Regions from separate parts of the Cupriavidus taiwanensis LMG 19424 genome, predicted to be linked through region 2. Evidence: predicted binding sites of a transcription regulator. Region 2 holds the regulator's gene; the other holds the start of a gene.
The links. The regulator FNR, encoded in region 2, switches genes on or off when oxygen is low (the NO sensors DNR and NnrR bind a similar motif). The targets are predictions, from matches to a motif close to TTGATNNNNATCAA.
Positions count from the first base shown of each region.

Region 1: ubiU (ubiquinone anaerobic biosynthesis protein UbiU) is a predicted target of FNR. The motif match lies at 3,694-3,707, and genes of this name have one in related genera.

Region 1 covers NC_010530.1:2,266,421-2,273,684, reverse strand. Annotated here, with positions in the region: gene RALTA_RS25665 (type IV pili methyl-accepting chemotaxis transducer N-terminal domain-containing protein) at 1-665, opposite strand, end outside; gene RALTA_RS25660 (hypothetical protein) at 1,056-2,348, shown strand; gene RALTA_RS25655 (NAD(P)H-dependent flavin oxidoreductase) at 2,440-3,597, opposite strand; gene ubiU (ubiquinone anaerobic biosynthesis protein UbiU) at 3,872-4,912, shown strand; gene RALTA_RS25645 (U32 family peptidase) at 4,977-5,909, shown strand; gene ubiT (ubiquinone anaerobic biosynthesis accessory factor UbiT) at 5,906-6,370, shown strand; gene RALTA_RS25635 (histidine kinase N-terminal 7TM domain-containing protein) at 6,378-7,264, opposite strand, start outside.
Region 2 covers NC_010528.1:1,951,655-1,958,918, reverse strand. Annotated here, with positions in the region: gene ccoP (cytochrome-c oxidase, cbb3-type subunit III) at 1-905, shown strand, start outside; gene ccoG (cytochrome c oxidase accessory protein CcoG) at 955-2,427, shown strand; gene RALTA_RS08955 (membrane protein) at 2,471-2,680, shown strand; gene RALTA_RS08950 (hypothetical protein) at 2,677-2,922, shown strand; gene fnr (fumarate/nitrate reduction transcriptional regulator Fnr) at 2,977-3,702, opposite strand; gene RALTA_RS08940 (sulfite exporter TauE/SafE family protein) at 3,780-4,556, shown strand; gene scpB (SMC-Scp complex subunit ScpB) at 5,142-5,996, shown strand; gene rluB (23S rRNA pseudouridine(2605) synthase RluB) at 6,025-7,264, shown strand, end outside.

The DNA.
Region 1 (7,264 bases), on a different contig from region 2:
GAGAATTCGCGCGCGGCCATGCGCCGCAAGCCGTCCTGCAGGCGCAGCACCGGCAGGATGATCCACAGGTAGAGCAGGTAGATCACGGCGACCGTGCCGATGCAGGCCATCAGCGCCAGCGCGGTCTGCGACAGCCGCAGCAGGTCGGTCTTGCGCGCGCTGTTGTGTTCGATCATGCCGACCAGGCGGTCGGCCTGGGCGACGAAACCCGGCAGCGCGGCAACGTATGCGGCAGGCACCGCGCCGGCGCCGGCCAGCGGCCGCAGCCGCTGCTGCCAGTCATGGGTGACGCGCGCCAGTTGCGCATGGATGGCAGGCTCGTCCGGCAGGAACAGCGGCCGCGCCGCGTCGCCCTTTTTCAGCAGCGCCAGCGTGGTGTCCAGCGCCTGCACCTGCGCGGCCAGGTCATTGGCGCGGCCCGCGTGCGCCAGCGCCAGCTCGATCGCCACGCGGTTGGCGCGCATGCGCAGGCTGCCGGCATCGTTGATGGCGGCACCTGCGCCTTCCAGCTTCCAGGACAGCCACAGCGTGCCGGAAATCATGCCCAGCACCACCAGCAGCACGGCCAGCGACAACGAGATGATGCGTGTGGAAAGGCGATGCCGCAGCGCGGGCAACGCGGATGCCGCCGTGGCGGGGGCGGCAGGAGGATCGGTATCAGGCATGGCGGTATCGGGGGCTACCAGGGGAACGTGTCGCGAGCCTGTCGAGGGAGCCGGGCAGCGGGCCGACGGCGATGGCAACAGGGTCACGCAGGAGTCGGGGGCGATTTTCCCCGCGCGACAGACTCGGCTACCTGCGCCAGATCAAGGAAACCCGGCTTTTGGGCGCGCATGTGCGGGCAGCGGCGCATCGCTGGCATGGCGTGTGACGCCGGGACGAGTTCCATCACATCGTGATATTTCATGCCGGCCGGACTTGGCTTCGGTCAAATCCCTGCGCGGCGCTGCGGCCTAGCATCGGGCCTTTTGTCAGGACTGGCGAGAACGAGCGATGGCCGTATCCACTTCAACGGGCGCACGCATGCGTCACCGCCGTCACGCCACGGGTCGCGCATGAGAGGCGCGGATCTCGACTATGCGCGCGCGCCGCGGCCTGCGCTGGTGTTCGGGTGCCTGATGCCGGCGCCGTGGCTGGGCGCGGCCGCGGGGCTGTTGCTGGCAGCCGGACCCGCGGCGGGCCTGCCCGACCGCTTCGCGCCGCTGGCGCTGGCAGCGGTGCATGCGCTGGCGCTGGGCATGCTGCTGCCGGTGATGGTCGGGGCGCTGTTCCAGATGATGCCGGTGGTGGCCCGGGTGGACGTCCCCGGTGCCGGGTGGCTGGCACGGCTCATGGCCGCGACCGGCGCGGCGGTCGCGGCCGCGCTCGGCTTCGGCTTGCTGGGCGGGGAGCCGGCGGCGATGCGGAGTGCCGCAGCCCTTGGCGCGGGGCTGCTGCTGGTGGGCGCGGTGTTGCTTGCCGCGGGCCGGCGCGTAGCCGCGGCGGACGCCACCACGCGCACGCTGGCCGGCATCGGTGCGCCGCTGATCGTGGCGGTGGCCGCCGGCATCGCGCTGGCGGGCACCTTCGGCGGTCTGTGGCGCGTGCCGGTGGCGCAGGTGCTCGGCCTGCATATGGCATGGGCGCTGGGCGGCTGGCTGGCGGCGCTGGTCAGCGGCGTCGCGGCCACCGTGCTGCCGATGTTCTGGCAGACGTCACGCCTGCCCGCGGCGCTGGCGCGCTGGCTGCCGCCGGGGCACTGGGCGCCGCTGGCTGTGTTCAGCGTCGCGCTGCTGCTGTGGCCGGACCAGCCGGTGCTGGCGCAGGCGGCGCTGGTGGTGTGGCTGTCGTTCGTGGCGGTGCTGGGGGCATGCGGGCTGGCCGGCACGCTGCGCGCGCGGCGGCGTCACGATGCGCTGTGGTTGCTGTGGCCGGTCGCCTGCGCCAGCATGCTCGGCGCAGCGGTGCTGGGGGCGGCGGCCGTGGTGTTGCCCGCGGCGGCGCTGCCGCTGGCATGGTGGGCCGGCACGATGGCGCTGGTCGGCGTGGGCGTGTTGCCGGTCACGGCGATGCTCGGCAAGATCGTGCCGTTCCTGGTCTGGCTGCACCTGCGCCGGCTGCTGCCGCCCAGGGCACGCGTGCCGGCGATGCAGGCGATCATCGCGCCGGGCCGGCAGCGGACGCAGGCGTGGTTGCTGCTGGCGGCTTATGCGGTGCTGCTGGCGCTGCCTGTGGCGCCGGCGCTGCTGGCGCGCGTCGGCGGGCTGCTGCTGGCGGGGGCCAACGCGTGGCTGGGATGGCAATTGCTGGCGGCGCTGCGCTGCATGCGAAAGATGCGCGAGTGTGGCGGGTTGCCGCCGCGTTGCTGATCGGCTTGCCATGCTACCGGTTGGCTCCCCTCTCCCGCAAGCGGGCGAGGGGAGCCTTTTTCCGGCGGCGTTGGCGATGGGGATGCTGCGGTCAGGCGGCCGCCAGCGCCGCCGGCTTTTCTCCCGTCAGCAGGTAGTGCATCAACTCCGCCACCGGCCGGATGGCCTCTCCAAACGGCAGCGCGCCGCGGCCGCGGAAGAACAGGCCGCGCTCCACGTCGCCGCGCACGGCCTGCGCCAGCTTCAGGTCGATGCAGAACTGGCCAATGCGTGCGATGCCGTCGCGCAGCCCGCAGGCCTGCAGGCAATCGAATCCTTCCAGGCACTCGCGCACGCGCGCACGGCGCTGCAGGCGCGCTTCGCTCGACAGGTAGCGCTGCAGCCATGGCGTCAGCACCGCGCGCGCGGGCAGGCCTGCCACGCTGGTGAATTCGCGCAGGGTTTCCGGGCGCGCGGTGGCCAGCACCTGCTTGAAGGCCGGATGGGCATCGCATTCCTCGGTCACGGCGAAGGCCGTGCCCAGCTGCACCGCGGCGGCGCCTTCGCCCAGCCAGTGGCGTACCTTGGCGTGGCTGTCGACGCCGCCCGCCAGGATCAGCGGGATGCTGTCCCAGGCCAGCCCCAGTTGCGCAAACAGTTCGCGGCACTCGCCCAGCACGCGCGAAAACGAAAAGCGCGGCTCGGACAAGTCCTGGATGGTCGCGGCACCGAGGTGGCCGCCTGCGTGCGCCGGGTGCTCGACCACGATGGCGTCGGGCAGCCGGCCCTTCTTCATCCAGCGGCGCAGCACCAGGCCGATGCCGCGCGCCTCGGACAGGATCGGGATCAGCGCTACCTTGGGATGGCCGGCGGTCAGCTCCGGCAGGTCCAGCGGCAGGCCGGCGCCCATGACGATGGCATCGGCGCCGCTTTCGCAGGCTTGGCGCACCAGCTCCGCATGCGAGCCGACCGCCTTCATCACGTTGACGGCGATCAGGCCGCGGCCCTCTGACGCAGTGCGCGCGGCGCGGATCTCGCGGTCCAGCGCCTCGAGGTTGGCGGCTTCGATGGCTGGCTTGTCGCGGCTGCCGCGGGTGCGCGCCATCAGGTCGGGGTGGTGGTGGCGCAGGTCGATGCTGGCGATGGTGCCGACGCCGTTTTCGCGCGCGACGGCACCGGCCAGCCGGTGGGCCGAGATGCCGATGCCCATGCCGCCCTGCACGATCGGCAGCAGGCGGCGGCCGCCCAGCTTGAGCCAGGGGTGATTCATAAACGGGTCTCCGGAAGAGGATGGACGCCGGGCCGCCACGGCGGGCCCCGGCGCGGGGATGACGCGCAAGCGTGGCACAGCGGTGCGGGCCCGCGTTTGCCGCAGGTCAACCCCGGCCGGGTGGCCTGCCATCGGCCTACGCCGTCCGGCGTAGCCCGTCGCGGCCCGGGTGCCGTTGGCGTGGGTTTGCGCACGGTCAAGCCCCTGGCGCGGGCGCTTGGCTAGCATCGGCCGCTGTCTTCATCCCCACGCGCCGCCGCCGGCGCCATCAACGATGACCCGTTCCACCCCCGCACGCTCCGACGCTCCGCCGCGCCGCCCGCAACTGGTGGCGCCCGCCGGCTCGCTGGCGGCGCTGCGCATGGCCTTGCAGCATGGCGCCGATGCGGTCTACCTGGGGCTGCGCGATGCCACCAACGCGCGCAACTTCGGCGGCCTGAATTTCACCGAGGCCGACATCCGCACCGGCGTGGCCGAGGCCCATGCGCACGGCGCCGAGGTGCTGTTCGCCATCAACACCTTTGCACAGATGGGCGCGGTGGCGCAGTGGCACCGCGCCGTCGATGCGGCCGCGGACCTGGGCGCCGATGCCGTGATCATGGCCGACGCGGGCCTGATGGGCTATGCCTGCGCGCGTCATCCGGACCTGCGGCTGCACCTGTCGGTGCAGGGTTCGGCCACCCATGCCGACGCCATCGAGCTGATGCGCGAGCGCTTCAACATCCGCCGCGTGGTGCTGCCGCGCGTGCTGTCGCTGGCGCAGATCGGCAAGCTGGCGCGCCAGACCAGCGTGGAACTCGAGGTGTTCGGCTTCGGCAGCCTGTGCGTGATGGCCGAAGGGCGCTGCCTGCTGTCGTCCTATGCCACCGGCGATTCGCCCAACAACAAGGGGGTGTGCTCGCCCGCGCATGCGGTGCGCTGGACCGAGCAGGACGGCACCATGCAGGCCCGGCTGTCGGGCATCCTGATCGACAGCTACGCGCCCGGCGAGCCGGCCGGCTATCCGACGCTGTGCAAGGGGCGCTTCGAGGTCGAGGGCGAGCGCGGCTACGTGCTGGAGGAGCCGACCAGCCTGAATGCGCTGTCGCTGCTGCCGGCGCTGATCGACATGGGCATTGCCGCGATCAAGATCGAAGGGCGCCAGCGCAGCCCGCGTTATGTCGGCGACGTGGTCGGCGTGCTGCGCGCGGCCATCGACGCCGCCTGCGCCGATCCGGCCCGCTTCGCACCGCGCCAGGAGTGGCAGGGCACGCTGGGACGCCATGCCGAGGGCGACCAGGTCACGCAGGGCGCCTATGACCGCCCCTGGCGCTGACGCCATGACATCCACCTGCCTGTATCCGGACATGGGGCACATGCCCGCCACGATGGAGCTTTCCATGCCACACACCGCCGCGGCCGCGATGCCGCACGCCGCTGCGATGCCCGGCTTCGGCATCGCCCTGGGTCCGCTGCTGTACTACTGGCCGCGCGAGGCCGTGCTGCAGTTCTACGCGTCGGTCGCCGATGCGCCGGTCGACCGCGTCTACCTGGGCGAAACCGTCTGCACCCGCCGCCATGAAATCCGCCATGCGCAATGGCTGGAGATTGCGCAGATGCTGCGCGATGCCGGCAAGGAAGTGGTGCTGTCCACGCCGGTGCTGGTCGAGTCCGATACCGATATCGCATGGATGCGGCGTGCCTGCGAGCAGGACGACTACCTGGTCGAGGCCAACGATCTTGGCGCGGTGCGCTGCAGGGCGGGGCGACCCTTCGTCGGCGGCCCGCATTTGAATGTCTACCATGCCGATACGCTGGCATGGCTGGCCGGGCTGGGCGCGGTGGGCTGCGTCGCGCCGGTGGAAATGGATGGCGCCACGCTGGCCGCGCTGGCGGCGGCGCGGCCAGCCGGCACGCAGCTGGAAGCCTTTGTCTGGGGCCGCCTGCCGCTGGCGTTCTCGGCGCGCTGCTTTACCGCGCGCCACCATCGCCTGCGCAAGGACAGCTGCGAATTCCGCTGCATGGACTATCCCGATGGCCTGGTCGCCGCGACCGGCGAAGGGCAGGCGTTCTTCACGCTGAACGGGGTGCAGACGCAGAGCGCCACCTGCCTGGACCTGTGCGCCGAGGCGCTGGACATGGCACGGATGGGCGTGGGGATGCTGCGCGTCAGCCCGCATTCGACCGGCACGCTCGCGGTGGTGCAGCAGCTGGCGGCGATCCGCGCGGGGCAGCGCGCGCCTGCTGCCAGCGGCATCACGCCGGCTGGTGCCGAGCCGTGCAACGGCTACTGGCACGGCCGCGCCGGCATCGCCTGGGAGGCGCCGGCATGAGCGCGCTGCGCAAGCTGATGGCCGGCGTGCACCGGCGCCTGCCGGCACGCGCGCGGGCGCTGCCGCTGGTGGCCGCGCTGGAGCTGGCGCGGCGCGCCGGCTGGCTGGAGCCGCCCGCGGCACTGAACGGACACGCCTTCCTGCTGACGGTGCAGGACCTGGCGCTGGCCGTGCCGTTCCGCTGCGAAGGCGGGCGCTTCCGCGCCGGCAGCGCGGACGACGAGCCCGCGCTGACGCTGCGTGCCTGCGCGGTGGACTACCTTCGCCTGCTGGGCGGAGAAGCCGACACCGACACGCTGTTCTTCCAGCGCCGGCTGGTGATCAGCGGCGATACCGCGCTGGGGCTGGAGGTCAAGTACTGGCTCGATGCCGCGCCGCGGCCCGCCTGGGTCAGCCAGGCCGCGGCGCGGCTGGTGGCGCTGTACGGCGCCACCGCGGGACGGGCGGGCGCGGCATCCTGAGCGCGGCTCAGGCGTCGCCGTCCAGCATGAAACGGTTGCGGCCCGCGCGCTTGGCGCGGTACATCGCGCTGTCGGCGCGATGCAGTAGCGGCTCCAGCCGCGGCGCTTCGGGCACGGCCCAGACTGCCCCCACGCTGATGGTCACCACCGGCTGCACCGGCGTGCCCTGGTGCGCGATGCCCAGCTCGCGCACCGCGGCCACCATGCGGCGCGCCAGCTCGCGGGTCTCGTCACGGCTCGCGCCGGGCAGCACCGCGGCGAACTCCTCGCCGCCCAGGCGCGCGCAGAACTGCTCGCCGTGCAGCACGCCGCTGATGGCGCCGGCAATCTGCCGCAGGCAGTCGTCGCCGGCCATGTGGCCATGCAGGTCGTTGTATTGCTTGAACTGGTCCACGTCCAGGATTAGCAGCCCCAGCGGCTGGCCGCGCTCGCACGCGCGCGTCACGGCCGCGATCGATTCGCGCTGGAAGTAGCGGCGGTTGCGGATGCCGGTCAGCGCGTCGATATCCAGGTCTGCCTGCACCTGCCACAACTGTTCTTCGGTCTGGCCCAGCCGCGCGCTCAGCGCCAGCTCGCGCGACTGGAAGCGGCTGATGTCGCGCAGGAACAGCAGGGTGCCCATCTGCCGGCCGTCCAGGCGCGCGACGCGTTCGCCGGTCAGCTCGAACGGCGCGCCCGGCGGGACGAAGGGCACGGCAACGCTGTCCGCGGCGTGGGCCTCAGGGTTTGCAGGAGAAGGCCGCAGCGCGGTGTCCCAGCCGGCGGGCAGCGGGTCGCCGCGGCGCAGCGCCGGCCACAGCTGCGCCGCGGCCGGATTGAATTCGACGATGGTGCCGTGGCCGTCGACGATGACGCAGCCCTCGCTGAGCGCATCGAACACGCGCAGCCGCGCGT
Region 2 (7,264 bases):
TTTCCGAATTCTGGAGTTATTACATTGCCGCCATCGCGCTCATCGGCATCGTCTGGTGCGTATGGCTGCTGTTCTCGCAACGCAAGATCACCAAGGCACCCGGTGGCACCGAGGATACCGGCCATGTCTGGGACGGCGACCTGCGCGAGCTGAACAATCCGCTGCCGCGCTGGTGGATGTGGATGTTCCTGCTGGCCTGTATTTTCGGGCTGGCTTATCTCGTGCTGTATCCCGGCCTGGGCTCGTACGCCGGCGTGCTGAAATTCTCCACGCAGGGCGAACTGGCCGCGCACCGCGCGGCGCAGGAGCGCATGCAGAACGAGATCTATGCCAAGTACCTGAAGATGGACGTCAAGCAGGTGGCCGCGGACCCGCAGGCGCGCGAGATCGGCCAGCGGCTGTTCCTGAACTACTGTGCGCAGTGCCATGGCTCGGATGCGCGCGGCAGCCGCGGCTTCCCCAACCTGACCGATAATGACTGGTTGTACGGCGGCGACCCCGAGACCATCAGCCAGACCATCACCAAGGGCCGCAATGGCGTGATGCCGCCGTTTGGCGCATCCATCGATGCCAAGCAGGCGGGCGACGTGGCCCAGTATGTGCGTTCGCTGTCCGGGCTGTCGTCGGACCCGATCCGTGCATCGCGCGGTGAAGGCGCGTTCAAGACGACCTGCGTGGCATGCCATGGCGCCGGCGGCAAGGGCAACCAGGCACTCGGTGCGCCGAACCTCTCGGACAACGTCTGGCTCTACGGCAGCTCGGAAGCCAGCATCGTCGAAGCGATCCTGAAGGGCCACAACAACCATATGCCGGCACACGAGGAAATCCTGACGCCCGAACGCATCCGCATGCTGACGGCCTATGTGTGGGGGTTGTCCAATACGGGAGGCGGAGCCGGGCAATGATCGACGACTCATGTGAGCGAGCGCTGGCGGCTCGCGGGAGAACTCGCCCATGAACGCGCCCGGGACCGATGAAGTGGCCCGGGCGGCCGACCTGCAACGGTCGGCCGCTGCGCCAGGCGAGACTTCGGAAGAGACGCTTTACGAGGTCCGCCGGAAAATCTATCCCCGCTCGGTGAAGGGCGCGTTCTCCAGCTGGCGGGTCTGGCTTGTGATCCTGACCCAGCTGGTCTACTACGGCACGCCCTGGCTCCAATGGAACGGACGCCAGGCCGTGCTGTTTGACCTTGGCGAGCGCAAGTTCTACATCTTCGGACTCGTGCTGTGGCCGCAGGACGTGATCTACCTGGCCGTGCTGCTGGTCATTTCCGCACTCGCGCTGTTCCTGTTCACGGCGATCGCGGGGCGGCTGTTCTGTGGCTACGCGTGCCCGCAAACGGTCTATACCGAGATCTTCATGTGGATCGAGCGGCGGGTCGAAGGCGACCGCATCGCCCGCATCCGCCTCGACGGGGATCCATGGAGCCTGCGCAAGTTCCGCATCAAGGCCACCAAGCATTTCCTGTGGGTGCTGATCGCACTGTGGACCGGCTTCACGTTCATCGGCTACTTTGCGCCGATCCGTGAACTGGGCGGCGAGGTGCTGGCGCTGTCGCTGGGGCCCTGGCAAGCGTTCTGGATGCTGTTCTATGCGTTCGCCACGTGGGGCAATGCAGGCTTCATGCGCGAGCAGGTGTGCAAGTACATGTGCCCCTACGCGCGCTTCCAGAGCGTGATGGTGGACCGCGATACTTATGTCGTGACCTATGACGTCGGTCGTGGCGAGCCGCGCGGCAGCCGCTCGCGCAAGACCGACCATCACCAGGCCGGCTTGGGCGATTGCGTCAACTGCAGCATCTGCGTGCAGGTATGCCCGACCGGCATCGACATCCGCGATGGCCTGCAGTACGAGTGCATTGGCTGCGGCGCCTGCATCGACGCCTGCAACCAGGTCATGGACAAGATGGACTATCCGCGCGGGCTGATCCGGTACACCTCGGAGAACGCGATGCGCAAGGGCCTGTCCGCGGCGGCGTCGCGCAAGCGCCTGCTGCGTCCGCGCATCATCATCTACTCGGTGATCTGGGCGGCGCTGCTGGCGGGCTTCATGGCATCGATCATGCTCCGCACGCCGCTGAAGGTCGACATCATCCGCGACCGCGGCGCGCTGGGTCGGGAAGTGGAAGGACGCTGGATCGAGAACGTCTATCGACTGCAGCTGATCAACACCACCGAAGCGCCGATGCAGATCCGCGTGCGCGCCGACAGCGATGAACTGAAGGGCCTGACGGTTGAATACGACAAGCAGGCCGAATCGCTGGCGCCGACCTCCAACCGGCTGCTGCCGATCCGCATCCGAGTGCCGATCGAGGCCGCCACGCAGGGCACGCACAAGATCAACGTAACGGTAACGAGCGAAGGCACGGAGCAGGGGCATGCCGAAATCCGGCAATCCACCAGTTTTATCGTGCCGCGCGATTTGTGAAGCTAGGTGATTCGTACGTAGTCGCCAAGATGAAGGGGGCAAGATGAGTCAGCAAGGCAATCCGTGGTGGAAGGAGCCGTGGCCGTGGCTGCTGATGAGCGGTCCGCTGCTGGCCATGGTGGCGTGCGGCGTGACGATCTGGCTGGCGTCGACGCATCCGGACATGCCGGTGCAGGGCGCGACCAGGCATGGCCTGGTGGTGGAGAAGGCGGAAGCTGTGCCGCCCAGGGCCGCGGCAGCGAGGCAGCCATGAGGTTGCGCTGGCTGATGTGGGTGCTGTGGCCCGGTTTCCTGATGGCGGGCCTGGCGACGGCGACGGTGTTTTCCGTCGTCGATCCGGGCGACCTGAAATTCTTCGGCCATCCGATCGAGTCGTCGCGCGAGTCGGTCTATACCGTCGGCTTTCTGCTGGCGTGGGTGTTCTGTGCGTTGTCCAGCGGGCTGACGCTGTACACCATGCCGACGCGGCTGGCCGATACGGACGAACTGGAATAGGGAAGGACCACCGCGCTGCCGGCGCCGCAGGCGGCGCGGCAACGCCGCGGTGGATCAGCAGCTTCGGCTGTAGAGTTGCTTGATGCCGTCGATGTCGATCAGCTTGACATGCCGCTGGCGGATCTGGATCAACCCGGCTTCGGCAAAGCGCGAGAACAGCCGGCTGACCGTCTCGAGCTTCAGCCCGAGGTAGCTGCCGATTTCTTCGCGGCTCATGCGCATCACGAACTCGGAGGCCGAATAGCCGCGCGCCGAGAGCCGCTCCGACAGATTGATCAGGAAGGCGGCAAGGCGTTCCTCGGCGCGCATCGAGCCGAGCGTGACCAGCATCAGTTGGTCGTGCGTGATTTCCTTGCCCATCAGCCGCAGGAACTGCTGCTGCAGCGACGGCAGGTCGGCCGACAGCGACTGCAAGTCATTCATGCGGACCACGCATACCTCGGTATCTTCCAGCGCGGTTGCATCGGACGCATGCTGCATCTCGCCCAGGCCGTCGAGGCCGACGATTTCACCGGGCAGGTGGAAACCGGTAATCTGCGAGCGTCCGTCTTCGGTGGTGACATGCGTCTTGAGCGTACCGAAGCGGATGGCGTAGACCGCAGTAAGCGGGTCGCCCATGCGGTAGAGGGTTTCCCCCTTGTGCACGCGGATGCGTTCCTGCACCAGCGTGTCGATCTTGGCAAGGTCTTGCTGCGACATGCCAACCGGAAGGCACAGCTGTCCCATCGCACAGGTGGAGCAGCGGGGTGACATCTCGGTAACGGGGATGGAGGTGAGCAATTGGAACCTGCTAGAAATGGCAGCGGGGCACGATACGAACATTTTACCGTGCGATGTGATGCGGCAGGGAGACAGATTTGACATTTGGCGTATTGATCAGTGTTTTCCTGCTCGCCCTGCTGGGCGGGGTGCACTGCGCCGCCATGTGTGGCGGAGTTGCGCTGGCTGTCGAGCAGCGGGGCGCCACGGCGGCGCCAGTGCGCCTGGTGCGCAGCCGGGGCGCCTGGCTTGGCGAGTTGTTGGTCATGCACATTGGCCGGATTTCCACCTATATGCTGCTGGGTGCAGCGCTGGGTGCTGCCGGCGCCACAGCATGGAAGCAGGACTACCTGCCGGTGCAGCGCTGGCTGTTCGGCGCCGGCAGCCTGATGCTGCTGTGGTCCGGCTGGCGCTTGCTGCGCGGCAGTACCTTTACCGTGCACTGGCTGGAACGGCTGGCGGCGCGCGCCGGCGCAGCGGTGGCTGGCGGGATTGGCGGGATTGGCGGGATAAGCGGCCTCGCCGGCGCGATGCCTGCCTTCGTGCGGGCGCGCGGCGGGCTGGCGCGGCGTTACGGCGTGGGCCTGGCCTGGGGACTGGTACCGTGCGGCATGGTCTACGGCGCGCTGACGCTGGCGCTGCTGGCGGGCAATGCCGGCTCCGGGGCGCTGGTCATGGGCGTGTTCGGGCTTGGCACGCTGCCGAACCTGCTGGTGCTGTCGGGGCTGTCGGGCTATCTCCGGCTGTGGTCGAGACGGCCGGCCGTGCGCCTGGGCGCGGGCCTTGCCGTGATGGCGTTCGGCGGGCTTGGCATTGCGCGAGCGGTGCTGCTGCCACATTCGCTCGCGGAACAGGGCTTTTGCCTGGTGTTTTGATGTCGCGCGGGCCCTGCTGGGGCGCCGGCGCCCCACGCAAGCAGGATGATGGTTGCAGGCGGACGTGGGAATACCATACAATCGCCAGCATTGTGGTATCGCGCGGAGTCAGACAGGCTGCGGTAAGCAGCGGCGTACAGCGCCTGGCGGCCTTGATTTCCGAAGGCGCGCGCGGAACGCGGGAAGCGGAAGGCTTTTGCTGATCGCCAGCCCCCGCGGTCCATCCGGTTCAAAAGATCTGGTTCAAAAGTCCGGTTGGCGCTGCGGCGTGGTAAATGCCGGCCTTGCTCCCGATACCCGTATTTTCTTGCGTCCGAGGCGTTCAGTTCGCCGACCGCGATGTCCGCCTGGGCGGACGAGCGACGCAAGAGGTTCGCTGGCCGGTCCATTGCGGCATGCGGACGATCTCCTGCCGGAAGCCCGGCAACTCGATGCAAAGAAAGGGAAGTGCACGGCTTGGGTACAGCAGGTATCCGGCTCGCTGCGCAATGAGATGGCGGTGGCTTTGGCACCGCTGTATCCAAAATCTCCGGTGCCCCGGATCCGTCCGGGAGCAGGTGCAAAGACAGGCTGCACACCATCAACATGAATACCCAAGAGGCGAAGATCGTCCTCGAGACGGCGCTGATCTGCGCGCAGGAACCGTTGCGCGTCAACGATCTGCGCCGCCTGTTCGACGATGACGTCGGCGCAGACACCATCCGAGTGCTGCTGGACGAACTGCGCCAGGACTGGCGCCCGCGCGGCGTGGAACTGGTGGCGCTGGCCAGTGGCTGGCGGTTCCAGAGCCGGCCCGAGATGCGGGAATACCTCGACCGCCTGAATCCGGAAAAGCCGCCAAAATACTCGCGGGCGGTGATGGAAACCCTGGCGATCATTGCCTACCGCCAGCCCGTGACCCGTGGCGATATCGAGGAAATCCGCGGCGTGACGGTCAGCACGGAAGTGATCAAGAAGCTCGAGGACCGCAGCTGGATTGAGGTGATCGGCCATCGCGACGTGCCGGGCCGCCCGGCGCTGTATGCCACCACCAAGGCGTTCCTGGACGACCTCGGGCTGCTCACGCTGGACGAGCTGCCCCCGCTGGAAGACGCCCAGGCGCAGGCGCAGGCCGCCTTGCTGGAGCAGCAGGCAATCAATTTCGAAGACCTGGCGGCGAGCAAGCCGGCCAGTGCCGACGAGGAAGCCTTTGCCGAGCCGGCCACCCCGGCCGACACACTGGCGAGCGGCGAGGTGGCATCCGGGCGTGACGGCGAAACCCCCGTGCCCGAAGATGGCGCCAATGGCTTTGATGCGCAGCCGCTGCCGGCGGCTGCCGAGGCGGGTCCGGACGATGCCACCGAACCTGCCGCCCCCCCTCCGGACGGGGCGCGGGACCCACTGCCATCCGATGGCACCCCGCCGCACCCGAGCGAGCACGACGAGCGCGTGCCGAACTGAACAACATGCAACATCGATAGTGAATATCTTGTCTGATTCCGTTGAGCAAGACGCCCGCCATGCGGGCGCATCCGCCGACACCGGCGCCGCAGAACCCGGATCGGGCAGCGACGCCGCGCCCCGCCGCAAGGGGCTGCGCCGCGGTCTGAGGAACCTGGTGGCATCGCGCCGCCAGGCCGCGCAGGACCGCACGGAGGGCGCCGAAGGCGCCGGCCAGGGCGATGCCGGGGACGCCGGCGCCGCCGCAAGCGCGGGCGCCGCGGGTCTCGGGCGTGGCGGCCAGCGCGGCCGCGGCAAGCGCAAGACGGGCCAGACTGAAGGCGGACAGAGTGGCCAGGGTGGCCAGGGCGGCAGCAAGGCAGACAAGATCGACCGCGCGGCTCGTGCCGAAGGCGCCGACAAGCCGGAGCAGCCGGCGCGCAAGCGCAAGCAGGGCCAGCGCGGCGGGAAGGCGGCGACGTCCGGCGACAACCAGGGCACAGGCGCTCGCCAGCAGGGCCGACGCAAGGATGGCGGCAAGCCGCAGGCCGCGCGCAAGGGCCAGGGCGGTGCCGACAAGGCCGCCGCCAGCAGCGAAGACCTGTTCCGCTTCGTCATCTCCGAGCAGTACGACAGTGAAGACACCGTCATCCCGCGCACCAAGGCCAAGCCCGTGCGCGAACTGTCCGCCGAAGACGACGCCCCCAAGCTGCACAAGGTGCTGGCCGAGGGCGGCCTCGGCTCGCGCCGCGAGATGGAAGAACTGATCCTGCAGGGCCGCGTCTCGGTCAACGGGCTGCCGGCGCATATCGGCCAGCGCATCCTGCCGGCCGACCAGGTCCGCGTGAACGGCAAGCTGATCCACCGCAAGGTGTCGACCAAGCCGCCGCGCGTGCTGCTGTATCACAAGCCCGCCGGCGAGATCGTCAGCCAGTCCGATCCGGAAGGCCGTCCGACCGTGTTCGACAACCTGCCGCGCATCAAGACCGGGAAATGGGTCGCGGTGGGCCGCCTGGACTTCAACACCGAAGGCCTGCTGATCTTCACCACCTCGGGCGACATTGCCAACCGCTTCATGCATCCGCGCTACGGCGTCGAGCGCGAATACGCGGTGCGCACGCTGGGCGAACTGGCCGAGGCCGACCGCCAGCGCCTGCTGCACGGCATCAAGCTGGATGACGGCGAGGCCAACTTCCTGCGTATCGCGGATGGTGGCGGCGAAGGCGTCAACCATTGGTACCACGTCGCGCTGACCGAAGGCCGCAATCGCGAAGTGCGCCGCATGTTCG